Regions from separate parts of the Seohaeicola sp. 4SK31 genome, predicted to be linked through region 2. Evidence: riboswitches for the same ligand, from Rfam matches in the RefSeq annotation. Region 2 holds a riboswitch; the other holds the start of a gene.
The links. Region 2 has a riboswitch for cobalamin ahead of PVW27_RS20045 (DUF1636 family protein). Riboswitches for the same ligand answer to the same signal wherever they lie in the genome.

Region 1: it holds a riboswitch for cobalamin, as region 2 does, so the genes downstream of both, PVW27_RS05245 (TonB-dependent receptor plug domain-containing protein) here and PVW27_RS20045 (DUF1636 family protein) in region 2, are expected to answer to the same signal.

The regions. Positions count from the first base shown of each region.
Region 1 is NZ_JARAMP010000004.1:188,346-195,621, reverse strand. It holds gene PVW27_RS05260 (FAD:protein FMN transferase) at 1-280, shown strand, start outside; gene PVW27_RS05255 (serine hydrolase domain-containing protein) at 321-1,334, opposite strand; gene PVW27_RS05250 (aminotransferase-like domain-containing protein) at 1,468-2,661, shown strand; cobalamin riboswitch at 2,754-2,963, shown strand; gene PVW27_RS05245 (TonB-dependent receptor plug domain-containing protein) at 3,247-5,016, shown strand; gene PVW27_RS05240 (ABC transporter substrate-binding protein) at 5,055-5,867, shown strand; gene PVW27_RS05235 (FecCD family ABC transporter permease) at 5,867-6,847, shown strand; gene PVW27_RS05230 (ABC transporter ATP-binding protein) at 6,844-7,276, shown strand, end outside.
Region 2 is NZ_JARAMP010000041.1:1,060-8,335, reverse strand. It holds gene cobG (precorrin-3B synthase) at 1-21, opposite strand, end outside; gene cobN (cobaltochelatase subunit CobN) at 18-3,260, opposite strand; gene cobW (cobalamin biosynthesis protein CobW) at 3,270-4,304, opposite strand; gene PVW27_RS20045 (DUF1636 family protein) at 4,306-4,662, opposite strand; cobalamin riboswitch at 4,758-4,994, opposite strand; gene cobO (cob(I)yrinic acid a,c-diamide adenosyltransferase) at 5,037-5,690, shown strand; gene PVW27_RS20035 (cobyric acid synthase) at 5,697-7,142, shown strand; gene PVW27_RS20030 (hypothetical protein) at 7,251-7,276, opposite strand, start outside.

The DNA.
Region 1 (7,276 bases), on a different contig from region 2:
GCCGGCGAAACCTCTTGTCGGTCTGCGTGACCGCGCGCTGGCCTCATCCGCGCCTTTGGGAACGACATTCGATGCCGAGGGCAAAGTCGGTCATATTCTGGATCCCCGGACGGGACGCCCAGCGGCGCCTGTCTGGCAATTGGTCAGCGTCAGCGCCGACAGCGCGGCCATGGCCGATGCGCTTAGCACGGCGATGTGCCTGATGTCACGCGACCGGATTCACGAAACACTGAAACGGCTGCCCGGGGCCAAGCTGATGCACCTTGCCGCACGCACATGATTCCCTGCGGATTGCGGGTGATGTTGGGATGACCAAACAATCACCCATGCGCCGTTGGGATGACAAGTTCCTCGATCAGCGCCATGATATCCCCGAAGTATCCTTCGCTGCGGGCTGGTCGTGTCGGATCGGATGTCAGCGCCAACGACAGCGACAGGTCTGGCACGATGCAGATCACCTGCCCACCATAGCCGCGGGCCAAGGCATAGTCGCGTCCTGAGGCGCGACCCAGAAACCACCCATAGCCATAGGCCAGCCCCGAGAACGGCGAGCTTGTCCGCGGTTCCAGAGAGGCGGTGACCCAGTCGCGGCTCAGGATCTGGTCCCCGTCCCAAACGCCGCCCGCAAGATACAACTCGCCAAACCGCACCATGGCCGACAGGGTCAATGCCATCTCGTTCCCACCCAGATACCGCCCCTGCGGATCACGGGTCCATGCCGGAATTTCTATTCCCAGCGGATTGCCAAGGCGGGTGCGCGCCAGATCCAGCAGACTTTCCCCGGCGACATCGGACAACACCGCCCCCAGAACATGGAAACTGCCGGTCGAGTAAAGCATCCGGGCACCCGGCTCAGCCACAAAGGGCCGCGACAACGCGTCGGCCACCCAATCCCGACTGCCGATCCATGCGCCGTAGTTGCCGCCCGATGTCCGCTCCAGCCCTGCCTGCATGGTCACAAGGTTTTCGATGGTCAGAAGGCCGACACGCGGGTCCGCGCCTGCGGGAACAAGGCGCGGCGCAACATCGGCCAGTGTTGCTGTGATCGACGGAATCTCGCCCCGATCAAGTGCCGCACCGGTCAGGGCGGCGACGATTGTCTTGGACACGGATTTGACAGGAACGGCACGGTCAAGACCTGGCCCCCGGAACACCTCGGTCAGAACATCGGTTCCCCCCATGCGGATCATCAGCGCGTGGCATTGGTCCAACCCTCGCGCCCGGTCTGCCACGGCTTTCCACGGATCTGCCTGCGCCAAGGCGGGGGTTGCCAAAAGGGCCGCGCCACTGGCGATCATCCGGCGGCGTGTCAGGCGATATGTGTCTCTCTGCATGGTCTCAAATCTAGTGCATTGAACGACAGTTGCCATTCAGAACAGTTGCCATTCAGAAAAGCGTGAGCCGTGTCGGCTTGCATCCCCGGCCGTTTAGGTGTCCCCTGAGACCTCAGGTGCGGCGGAGAAACAGATGTCACCCCATTTTGCGCAACGGATGGAGAAGGTCGAACCTTCCGCCATCAAGGAACTTCTGGCGCTGGGGGCGGATCCCTCGATCATTTCATTCGGCGGCGGCTATCCCGATGCCAGCCTGTTTCCCGCGGCGCAGCTTGAACAGGTGTTCCGCGATGTGATCCGCGCGCCGGGTGGCGCGGCGATGCAATACGCCCCCTCGGACGGGCTGCCGCGCCTGCGTGAGCAGATCGCGCAGTTGATGGTGGCCGATGGCACCGCCTGCCGTCCCGAGGATGTGCTGATCCTGCAAGGGTCCCAGCAAGGTCTTGATTTTGCAGCAAAGATGCTGGTCGATCCGGACGATGTCATCATCACCGAGGATCCCACTTTTCTGGGAGCGTTGATCGCCTTCAACCCCAGCCAGCCCCGGTATGCGGCCGTGCCGATGGATAGCGACGGGATGCGGATGGACGCGCTGGAGGAGGCGCTGCGCAGCAATTCCCGCGCGCGCATGATCTATACGGTGCCGGACTTTCAGAACCCCACCGGTGTTACGCTATCACTGGACCGCCGCCACCGTCTGGTTGAACTGGCCAACGCGCATGATGTGATCGTTCTGGAAGACACGCCCTATCGCCACATACGTTTCGCGGGCGAAACCCTACCCACGCTCAAATCGCTGGATACGCAGGGTCGTGTGATCCATCTGGGCAGCTTTTCAAAGGTCCTGGTGCCGGGTCTGAGGATCGGCTGGGCAGTTGCGTCACCCCTCTTGCTTGAGAAGATGGCCCTGCTGAAGGTCGCTGCGGATACACAGACGTCGACGCTGAATATGGCCGCCGCCAGCCTCTTCCTCGATCGCTTCGATCTGACGGCCCATATCGCGATGTTGCAAAAGGCATATCGCCACAAAAAAGAGGTGATGCTGGACGCCATCCGCCAGCACTTCCCGCAGGATGTGACCATGACAGATCCTGAGGGCGGTCTGTTTACCTGGGCGACATTTCCCGATGGTTTCGACGCGACAGCCTTCATGAAAGACGTGGCACTGCCGCAGGCGCGGGTCGCCTATGTGCCGGGGGCGACCTTCTTTCCTGTGACGGAACAGGCCAATCATGCGCGGATCAACTACTCCGCCCAATCGGAAGATCGCATCCGCGAGGGGATCGCCGCTCTTGGCAAGGTCCTGCGTCAGTCACGCCGGTCTTGATGGCGTGCTGCCCTTGAAAGCCGATTGAGACGCTCTAATTGAAGGGGCTTTTTTCGGCAGAGAATTCTGTTGCGACTCCCGGCTTTTCTGTTTACCCAAATCCTTGTTCTGGTCCGGGCGGGTAACCGTTCGGTTAAAATGGGAATCCGGTGCGCGACCGCAAGGCCGCAAATCCGGGACTGCCCCCGCAACTGTGAGCGGCGAGCGAAGCTGAACCATGTCACTGGGGAAGATAACCCTGGGAAGACTCAGCCAAGCTGTGACCCGCAAGTCAGGAGACCTGCCAGAGTGATCACCCTATCCGGACGCGGGGCGCGTCGTGGATAACGGTTTTTCCGTAGTGGTGGCATTCGCACCGTCTGCGGAGGAGTCTCTCCTTCCAACGACACATTCTGGACTTGGACACGCCCGACCCGGGCGTTCTTGGAGACAAAAATGAGATACCCCCTTTCCCTGATGGCAATCCTGCTGGCAGGCACCGCCCCCGTCCACGCGCAAGAGAGCGGCGTTTTCGATCTGGATGAGATCGTCGTTTCAGGTGGCCTGACGCCTTTTGCCAGCAATGCCTATGGCCGGTCGGTCAGCGTGCTGACGTCGGATGATATCGAAGATCGTGGCCTGCGGACCATTCAGGATGCACTTCGCGCGCTGCCCGGCGTCTCGGTCGCCAGTGTCGGTGCGAATTACACGCAGGTCCGCCTTCGCGGCAGTGAAAGCAACAACGTTCTGATCCTGCTGGATGGAGTCGAACTTGGCGGCGGCGGCGAAGAATACATCATTTCCGGTCTCGAGACGGCGAATGTTGAACGGATTGAGGTGCTCCGAGGTCCGCAGTCGGTGTTCTATGGGTCAAACGCCTCAAGCGGCGTGATCAATATCATTACGCGAACCGGCTCTGTTGGAACGCAGTACGGCGGCTCGGTCGAAGTCGGCAACGGATACGCGCTGTCGGGCAATGTCTCGACACGGACCGATCGTGGCGGGCTTGCATTCTCTTTCAGTGATCGCGACGACGCAGGTTTTGACGCATCAGGTGACGGTGGCGAAAAGGACGGCACCCGTCGCAGGACTTTGGGGCTGTCCGCTTATTGGAAGGCAACGGATGATCTGACACTGGGTTTCACGATCCGTCGCTCTGATGAAGATTACGACTATGACGTCAATAGTTTCAGCGCCTCGACCCCCGATGAATATGTGGTGGATGAGCGAAATGCGCTGAGTGAGCGCGAAGAGACTACGGCGCAGGTCTATGCTGACTACCAGATGCTGGATGGTCGTCTGACGCACCGTTTATCCTACAGTCTCAGCCGTTTCGATCAGTTCAGCGAGGACCCGATCCAGGGAGCCTATGCGCTGGACGGTGAAACGCGCAGCCTGAAGTATCGGGGCAGCTTCGCGCTTGATGGCGGTACCGTCGCAGACGCACGTCAATTGCTGAGTGTCCTGCTGGAAGATGTTCAAGAAAAGACTTCGACGACATTTGTTCCGGAATTCGACCGGGGCAGCCAGTCCGTTGCCTTGGAATATCGTGGATTTTTCGAGGGCGGCATCGATATTCAGGCCGGCATGCGCCACGATATGAACGACACTTTCGATGATTTCACGACGTGGAACCTTGGACTGTCGTGGCGTATTCCTGACACGGGCCTGCGGCTTCATGCGTCGGCTGGGACCGGTGTCGTCAACCCGAACTTCTTCGAGAATTTTGGCGGATCTTTCGGCTATATCAGTAACACGACCCTGACACCGGAAGAAAACCGTGGCTATGATATCGGCATTGAAGCCGAGGTTCTGGGCGGACGCGGCATCATCGACGTGTCCTATTTCAACGAGGAACTGACAAACGCGATCACGGTTGTTTCGGGCGATGCCGGTGCGAATGGAAGTTGCATCCCGTCCGCGAGCGGCGCGAGCTCCTGCTATGTGAACCTTTCCGGCAAAAGCCCGCGTGAAGGTGTCGAGGTCAGTGGCGTGCTGCAAGCAACCGAGGACCTGAGCCTTCGTCTTGCCTATACCTATCTGGATGCAAAAACTCCGACGGGAACACCCGCCACCCGCCGCCCTGAACACGAACTGGGCTTGGGTGCCACGTTGCGGACATTTGGCGGTAAAGGCAGCATCACAGCGGATCTGCGTCATGTGGCAGGGAGCTTTGATACGCAATTTTTCGGTTCGTTTTCGAACGAGAAGCTTCCCGATTTCACGACGGTCAACCTGTCTGCCACTTATGATCTGACCGACAATCTGGCTTTGACAGGGCGTGTCGTGAACCTGTTCGACGAGGAGTATTCCGAAAGCTGGGGCTATGCCTCGCAGGGCCGCACGCTCTATGTCGGCATTCAGGGCCAGTGGTAGTCCGGGGTAACCTTTCACGCAATTTGCGCCGCCATCTGATGGCGGCGCTCGCCTCTGCTGCGGCGCTGCTTGTTGCTGGTTCGGCAGATGCCGAAGCGCCGACCCGTGTCGTGTCGATGAACCTGTGCACCGATCAACTGGCGATGTTGCTGGCTGACGAGGGGCAACTTCTCTCGGTGTCGCATATCGCCTTTGACCCGCTGGCCTCGCCGATGGTCGAGGAGGCCGCGGGCTATGAAAAGAACCACGGGCAGGCGGAAGAGATCTTTGCGATGCGGCCGGATCTGGTTCTGGCAGGGGTTTACAGTGATCCCTACACGGTCGGATTGCTGCGGCGGTTGGGGGTCGACGTGGTGCAATTTCCGCTTGAGACCGACTTTGACGGAATTCGCGCCAATATGCTGAAGATGGGCGAAGTTTTGGGGCAAGTCGATGCCGCGCAGCGCCTCGTTGCGCAGTTCGACGCTGATCTTGCGGCGCTGGGACCAAACGGCGAGGAACGCCCTTCGGCCTTGCTGCATTATGCGAACAACTACACATCGGGTGACAAGTCACTGGCGCATCAGATTTTGCTTGCGGCGGGCTTCGCCAATGCGACGACCGAGGCCGGGATCACGGTTGCGGGGTCTGTCCCGCTGGAGCGGTTGGTGCTGCTGATGCCCGACCTGGTGATTTCTGGGCAGCCGTATCCCGGTGCGTCGCGGGCCGAAGAAGTCTTGGATCATCCTGCCCTGCGTGTGTTGCAGCAGAAACAATCCGGTGCGACGTTGACCGATGCGGAATGGGTTTGTGGCACGCCATTCGTGCTGCGGGCTGTAGCGCGACTCGTTGACATACGGGAGCGTATGTAATGCTGCTCCGCATCTGGCTCTTGACCACTTTGGTTATCCTGTTCGCCCTGTCGGTTCTGACCGGGCCTGCTGGGTTGACGCTGGTCGACACGGTGAGAGCCTTGTTTCTGGGACAGGGCGAGGCGGCGACACTGGTGATGCGTGAGATCCGTCTGCCGCGCGCCATTCTGGGTGTCATGGTCGGTGCCTCGCTGGGCTTGTCCGGTGCGGCGATGCAGGGGTATCTGCGCAATCCATTGGCCGAACCCGGTTTGATCGGGGTGTCGGGTTCTGCGGCACTGGGTGCTGTGATCGTGTTGCAGACCGGTCTGGCGGCGGCCTGGTGGCTGGCTTTGCCCATGGCGGCGCTGGGTGGGGCCTTGGCGGCCGTGATGCTGATCCTGCTGTTGGCTGGTCCACGGGGGTCTTCGCTGACGCTGATCCTTGCGGGGATCGCCATTTCCGCGCTGGCCGGTGCCATGACCACGCTGGTGCTGAACCTGTCGCCCAATCCCTTTGCGGCAAGCGAGGTGGTTTTCTGGATGATGGGTTCACTGTCCGACAGATCCTTTGATCATGTCTGGATCGCTCTGCCCTTCATGATCATTGGCTGGGTCCTGCTCTTGTCACTGGGTCGACCCCTGGATGTGCTGACACTGGGAGAGGATGCCGCTGCCACAATGGGTGTCGCAACAGGACGCGTCCGTATGGTTCTGGTGCTTGGCGTCGCTGCGTGCGTCGGGGCGGCGACGGCTGTGGCAGGGGCTATCGGATTTGTGGGGCTTGTGGTTCCGCATATCCTGCGTCCATTCGTCGGGGCGAGGCCGTCCGCGTTGCTCTGGGCCTCGGCCCTGGGAGGGGCGGCGATGGTGTTGGCGGCTGATCTGGCGGTTCGGATGATCCTGCCGGATCGGGACCTGAAGCTGGGTGTTCTGATGGCGATCATAGGTGCGCCGTTTTTTCTGCACCTGATCTACAAGACACGGGGAGAGTTGCGATGACCCTGCTGTCCTTGGACAATCTGACTGTCCGCCGTGGCGAGTGTCCGGTTGTGGATCACGTAAGCCTATCTGTGCACGCAGGTGAATGCGTCGGCCTGATCGGCCCGAACGGGGCCGGAAAAACCACCTTGCTGCGCGCGGCCTTGGGACTGGAGCCGTTCAGTGGCGCATCCAGCCTGGCAAGTCTGAGCGCGGCAGAGCGGGCGCGTGCCGCAGCGTTTCTGCCCCAGGCCCGACAGATCGCTTGGCCGATGGCCGTCGAGACGCTGGTGGCCTTGGGCCGCGTTCCGCATCTCCCGCGCGGCAGCACGCCCGGGGCCGTGGACCGTGCTGCGATTGACGACGCCTTGCACCGTCTGGGGCTGGATGGGTTCCGCCAACGGATCGCCACGCAACTGTCGGGCGGCGAGCAGGGTCGCGTTCTGATCG
Region 2 (7,276 bases):
GAAATCCTTCGCGGCGCTCATGCATCCGCCTCCAGCGCAGCCGCAATCGAGTTGCGCCGCGTCACCCATAGCCCCGCACCGCGCAACCTGTGGAACACATCACGCATTGCAGCCAAGGCGGTAGGATTCTCGCGCTCCATGAAAGCCACCAAGTCCTCGCGGCCAAGAGTGGCCTCGTGATATGCATCAAATAAGTGCGGCGGCACGACGCCTCCCAGATGAGCGAAAGCAGCCATGTTCTCTAGCGTTGCGGTAATTTCGGCTGCTCCACGGAAACCATGCGCCATCATCCCGTCAGCCCAAGCCGGATTGCTGGCCCGCGCCCGCACCACGCGAGCGATCTCTTCGGTAAGCCCGCGCGCGCGCGGGCGGTCGGGCTGCGAGGCGTCCAGATGATAAAGCGCAGGCGCAGCCGCCCCGATCCGCGCCATGGCAGCGGCAAATCCAGCCTCATGTGCTGCATAGTCGCCCGCCAGCAGCAGATCACTTTCCGGCAGGTCTTGCGCATGCACAAAGCTGTCGGCCCCTTGCAACCGCGCCTCAAGCCCCGCGCGATCATCACGCGATAGCCCGTCCGCACCGATGGCCCAGCTTGACGCGGCAAGCCATGCCTCGCCCGCAGCCGCACGCGCCTCTTTTGTGAATTCGTCCATCGCAGCGCCCATTCCAAGGCCGTACTGTCCGGGCTTGGGGCCGAAAACGCGGGCTGCCTTGGCGCGGTAGGGGTTGAAATCATCAGCCTCGTCCCGTTCGGCCAAGGCCGCAGCCCCTGTTTCGAACATGGTCGCCAGCCCTGGAAACACATCCCGGAACAGGCCCGACACCCGCAATGTCACGTCGATGCGCGGTCGGTCCAGTAGCGCCAGCGGCACCACCTCGACCCCCGACACCCGCGCTGATCCCGCATCCCAGACAGGCGCCAGCCCCGCAAGATGCAGCGCCATCGCGAATTCCTCGCCCGCAGTCCGCATCGTGGCACTGCCCCAAAGGTCAATGACCAAGCCGCGCGGCCAGTCGCCGTGATCCTGCAAATGCTTGCGCAACACCTCTTCGGCCAGCTTGACGCCTTGGGCATGGGCCCCCCGCGAAGGCACGGCGCGCGGATCGACAGCATAGAGGTTGCGCCCCGTTGGAAGCACGTCCGAGCGTCCCCGCGCGGGCGAGCCGGATGGCCCCGCCGCCACACGCTTGCCCGCGAGCGCGCGGATCAGCCCGTCACGTTCCGCATCGCCACAAGCGCCGCGCCCCAGAACATGCAGCCCCTCTCCATATTGGCTTTCCTTAATATCGCAGACAAAACGGTCCAGCCGTGTCAGCGCCTCGGCAGGGCTTGCGCCTTCCGGCAGGCCAAGATCAGCCTCGACACCTGATGCCCGCGCTTCGCCCAGAATATCCCCGATCAAACGGTCACGCCGTGCAGGGTCCAGCCCGTCAGCGGTGGAAAACTCATCCAGAAGCCGCTCCAGCCGCTGCATCCCTGCCGGAATTTCAGTCTGCGCCAAAGGCGGCGGCAGATGGCCCAAGGTCAGCGCCCCAATGCGCCGCTTGGCCTGCGCCGCCTCGCCGGGGTCGTTGACGATGAAAGGATAGATGACAGGCAAGGTGCCGATCAGCGCCTCGGGCCAGCAATCGCCCGACAGGGCAACAGATTTGCCCGGCAGCCATTCCAGAGTACCATGCGCGCCCATATGGATCAGCGCATGCGGCGCTTGCGCCCGTAGCCAAAGGTAAAACGCTACATAGAAATGACGCGGTACCCGCGCGAGATCGTGGTAATCCCCGTCCCGCGTGACGACATCGCCGCGCTCTGGTTGCAGCGCGATCAGCGCATTGCCACGGCGCAGCGCGGCAAAGCGGAACACCCCGCCGGTGCAAGCCGGATCATCGGCAGGACCACCCCATGCCGCAAACAGATCGTCGCGCAAGGCTTGCGGCAAGCCCTCCAACGCTGCCAGATAATCGGCCAACGGCCAGTCCATCCGCGCATCCATCAGCGCAGCACCCAGCCCCGTCCCCGCCGCAACATCATAGCCCGCAGCCGCCAGATCAGCCAGCAAAGCCTCGGTCGAGGCCAGCGCATCCATACCGACAGCATGCGCCAGCTGATGTGCGCGCCCCGGATAGTTGGACAGAACAAGTGCCAGCCTCCGGTTATCTGCTGCCGTCACCGCCAGATCATGCCACGCCTTGATCTTGCCCACCACCACAGCCACCCGCGCCGCATCGGCACGGTGCGCGAAGCGCGAGAATTGCAAATCAGGATCGCGCTTGCCGGGGGATTTGAAGGATACAAGACCAGCAAACATGCGCCCGTCCACCTCGGGCAGAACCACATGCATGGCAAGGTCTGCAGGCGACAGGCCACGGTCCGACAAGGCCCAATCCTGCCTGCGCGCCGTGGACAAGGCCACCTGAAACACCGGACAATCCGCCATATCAAAGGGCGTTGTTCCATCCTCTGCGCGGGCAGAAAACGCTGTTGCATTCACAATCGCCACAGGCGGCGCCTGATCCAGCCAAGGGCGCAGCCAGTCGGCAAACCCCGCCGCCTTGAGCGACGGCGCGAAGACCCCGCAAGCCGCAAAGCCAGCGGCGCGCAATTCGCGGATCAACACATCCACGGGCGATGTATCCGCCGCTGTCAGGTAGGAGCGGTAAAAGCTTACCAGCACGAAAGGCCCATCCGCAGGCGGCGCGGCAATCACCCCCTGATCAGGATCATAGAACCCCATATCGGGCACGCGCTTGTTGCCGGGCACAGGCCCTGCATAAAGTCCCGCTGCAATGCACAACTGCGCCAAAGCCGCCTGCGCCGCCACAGCGCCACCCGCCTCGCACAACTCCGACAGACGCCGCAGGGTCGAAACCGGCAGGGTGGACAAAGCATCAAGCGCCGGATCGGGCCGCCCGTCCGCAGGCAGCACTGCCAGCGCAATTCCGCGCCTGCGCGCCAGATCCTGAATGGAGGCCAGACCGTAAGGCCAGTAAGCCTCCCCTCCGATCAGACGGATCAGGATCGCCTTTGCCCCCGAAAGGGTGTTCTCAATATAGGTATCGACCGAGACGGGATGTTTCAGCGCAACGATATTCTGCAGCCTAAGAGCTGGCAAGGCACCCGCTGCACGGTGCCAGCCCGCCGCGAACGCCCCGAGGTCACTGTCCGAGAAGGACAACACCACTAGATCGGCAGGGTCCTGCCCCGGATCGAACGGGGTTTCAGCCTCTTCCAGACCATGGGATTCGCGGAAGACGACGTGCATGATGTGCCCTTAGCCCTGCAAAACTCGGTGGATCGCGGCAGCGTCGATATTGTCATGCTCCGCGATGACAACAAGACGCGACTGGCGCGGGGTCTCTCCCCATGGACGGTCGAACTGATGGCGCACACGTTCCCCCACGGCTTGCAACAGAAGACGCATCGGCTTGCCCGTCACCGCGATATAGCCCTTCACCCGCAGGATATCCTGCTCGCGCGACAAACGCTGCACGCGGGCGACCAGATCGTCGATATCCGCGACCTCGTCCAGCGCCACGACGATGGAATCGAAATCCTCGTGCTCGTGGTCGTCATGACCGTCGTGATGGCTGGGGCGCGCATCCAAATCATCCTCGGCCGCCGCGTTCAGGCCGATGATCACCCGCGGATCGATCACACCGTCGGTCATGGCGATGATCGGCAGCTTGCGCGGCGTTTCCGCCTCGATCACCTTGCGCGCCGCCGCAAGACCGGCCTCGCCCGCCAGATCAGCCTTGGACAGCAGCACCACATCGGCGCAGGCGATCTGGTCCTCGAACACCTCGGAGAGCGGTGTCTCGTGATCCAGTGAGTCGTCCGCAAGACGCTGTGCATCCACCGCCGCCACATCGGGCGCGAAACGCCCCGCCGCCACCGCCTCGGCATCAGCCAGCGCGATCACGCCGTCCACGGTAATCTTGGAGCGGATCGCGGGCCAGTCGAACGCCTTCAACAGTGGTTTGGGCAGTGCCAAACCGGAGGTTTCGATGATAATATGGTCCGGCCGCTGCGGCATCGCCAGAAGCGCCTCGATCGTGGGGATGAAATCATCGGCCACAGTGCAGCAGATGCAGCCATTGGCCAGTTCGACGATATTCTCTTCGGGGCAATTCTCGTCCGCGCAGGCTTTGAGGATATCGCCGTCCACGCCCACGGTGCCGAACTCGTTGACCAGTATGGCCAGCCGCTTGCCCTGCGGGTTCTGCATCAGATGCCGGATCAGCGTGGTCTTGCCCGATCCCAGAAAGCCGGTGATGACAGTGACGGGGATTTTGGTCAGATCGGACATGTCAAAGCTCCATTTTGGGAAGGCGCGCAAGGCTCTGCTTGCGGAAGATCACGGGGCGTTCACGCCACGGCACGATACCGTCCTCGGTCTGTGCATAAAGCGCCGCGCCGCGCAGGATTTCATCGGTATCATCAGAGGTCATACGACCGTAGACATACGACCATGCGCCGGGCTTGGTCAGGGCGATGCTGCACCCGTGATCGCAGGCGGACAAGCATTCGACGGGGCGAATGGTCACACCTTCGGGCGCGGGCGCAGTCGACAGCGCCTCGAACAGTCGGGCACCGGCGCAAACCTCGCCCTCAAGCACCGGCTGGCCCGCGCGGCAGGTCATGCAGACATGGAGAACAGCACCCATCGCGTCACCTTTTTTGACTGCGGAAAACAGAGGCATGCGCCAACGGTCAGGCGTTATCGCCTGTGTCCGAAGGTCGCGGAACACCCCGTCCGCGCGTTTCAGTTCGTGCACTGGCAGGTCTCCCGGCTTGCGGATCTCGAAGCGGGGCTTGCACCTTGCTTCAGCGGTTCGCCCCCCTTCCCGAACCTTGCGGCCAGTGGCATGGGCGGACCTTTCCGGTCACGGTCGCGGGGGCGGCTGCGCTTCGGTCAGGCAACACGGGTGTGTCGCAAAACCTGTCGCATTCCCTTTTGGCCTGCCATAAGACAGGCACCAGCGCTCAATCCCCCTCATTTGACAGAAGGGCGGCGAGTGTCAAGAAAAAGGACAATACGATGTCAGATATTCAGAACACTTCCGCCGACAAACCAGCCCCCACATCCGAGGCGGAACTGGCGCGTCATGCCTCCAAGATGGCCAAGAAGAAAGCCGCCCGCGACCGGATGATGGCCGCTAAGGAAGGCGAGAAAGGGCTGATCATCGTCCATACAGGTGCGGGCAAAGGTAAATCCTCGTCCGGATTCGGGATGATCCTGCGGTCTATCGCGCATGGCATGCCCTGCGCCGTTGTGCAGTTCATCAAAGGTGGGTGGGATACCGGCGAGCGGCGCCTGATCGAGGGCCAGTTCACGGAGCTGTGCCAGTTCCACGCGATGGGCGAAGGTTTCACATGGGAAACGCAGGATAAGGCGCGCGACATTGCCGCAGCCCAAGCCGGATGGGAAAAGGCCAAATCCCTGATCCGCGATCCCGAAATTCGGTTTGTGCTGCTGGACGAGATTAACATCGCGCTGCGCTACGACTATCTGGATATCGACGAGGTGCTGACCTTTCTGTCCGAGGAAAAACCCCCGTTGACGCATGTCTGCCTGACTGGCCGCAACGCCAAGGAGGCGCTGATCGAGGCCGCCGATCTGGTGACCGAGATGACGCTGGTCAAGCATCCATTCCGCTCCGGCATCAAGGCCCAGCCGGGCGTGGAATTCTGATCCCCGATGCCCGCGATCATGATTCAGGGCTGCGGCTCGAATGTCGGCAAATCCATGCTGGTGGCGGGGGTGTGCCGTGCAGCAGCCCGCCGTGGCCTGTCCGTGGCGCCGTTCAAGCCGCAGAACATGTCCAACAACGCTGCCGTCACCGCCGATGGTGGCGAGATCGGACGGGCGCAGGCCTTGCAGGCGCTGGCCTGCGGGCTGGAGCCGGTCACGGATATGAATCCGGTGCTGTTGAAACCCGAGTCCGAGGTGGGCGCGCAGGTGATCGTGCAGGGCAAAAGGCTGACCACGGCACGGGCGCGCGATTATGCGGCGCTGAAGCCCAAGCTGATGGCCTCGGTGCTGGACAGTTTCAACCGCCTGCGCGACACCTATGATCTGGTTATCGTGGAGGGCGCGGGCAGCCCGGCCGAGGTGAACCTGCGTGCCGGTGATATCGCCAATATGGGCTTTGCCCGCGCCGCCGATGTGCCGGTGATCCTGACCGGCGATATCGACCGTGGCGGCGTGATCGCGCAGGTCGTGGGCACTCAGACGGTGATTGATCCGGCTGATGCTGCAATGATCAAAGGATTTATTATTAATAAGTTTCGTGGCGATCCTCGTCTGTTTGACGATGGGTATGTCATGATCGAGCAGATTACCGGATGGCGCGGTTTCGGCGTGGTGCCGTGGTTTGTACGAGCCAATCTGCTGCCCGCTGAGGATGCGCTCGATCTGGCCTCCGGCCCTGCCACAGACGGCGTGACCATAGCCTGCCTGACCTTAAGCCGGATTGCCAATTTCGACGATCTGGACCCGCTCAAGGCGGAACCCGGCGTCAATCTGGTGATGGTGCGCGCAGGTCAGCCGATCCCCGGTGATGCGCGTCTGGTGATCATTCCCGGATCAAAGTCGACTCGCGGCGATCTGGCATTTCTGCGCGCGCAGGGCTGGGACATAGATCTGAATGCCCATGTTCGGCGCGGCGGGCATGTTTTGGGCATTTGTGGCGGCTATCAGATGCTGGGGCAAAGCGTGAGTGACCCTGATGGGATCGAAGGCCCTGCAGGCGAAACATCTGGGCTAGGCCTGTTGAATGTAGCCACCGTGATGACGCCGAACAAGCGCCTTTCACGCGTGAAAGCGACCCATTCCGCCAGCGGGCTGGAAGTGGCGGGCTACGAGATCCACATCGGACAGAGCAACGGCCCCGATTGCGCGCGCCCTTTCGCCCGGATTGAAGGGCGGGCCGAAGGCGCTGTGAGTGCAGACGGACGCATCATCGGGAGCTATCTGCACGGGTTGTTCGCCTCGGACGCGTTTCGCGCCAACTTTCTCTCCGCATTGGGCGTAAATGCCTCGACACTGGCGCACAGCGCACTAATCGAACAGACGCTGGATGCGCTGGCCGATCACGTAGAGGAGCATTTGGATGTTGAGGGTCTTATAGATTTGGCGCGTTAGATATTCACATAGCGCGCCGCATTGCGTCGCGGTGACGGTTCGGGCTCAAGGCGTCGATGAACAGCGAGCCGCCAACTACAGCTTCGAGCTGTAAGCGCGCCACTCTTACTAAAAGGCAACGCGGAATCCCATAA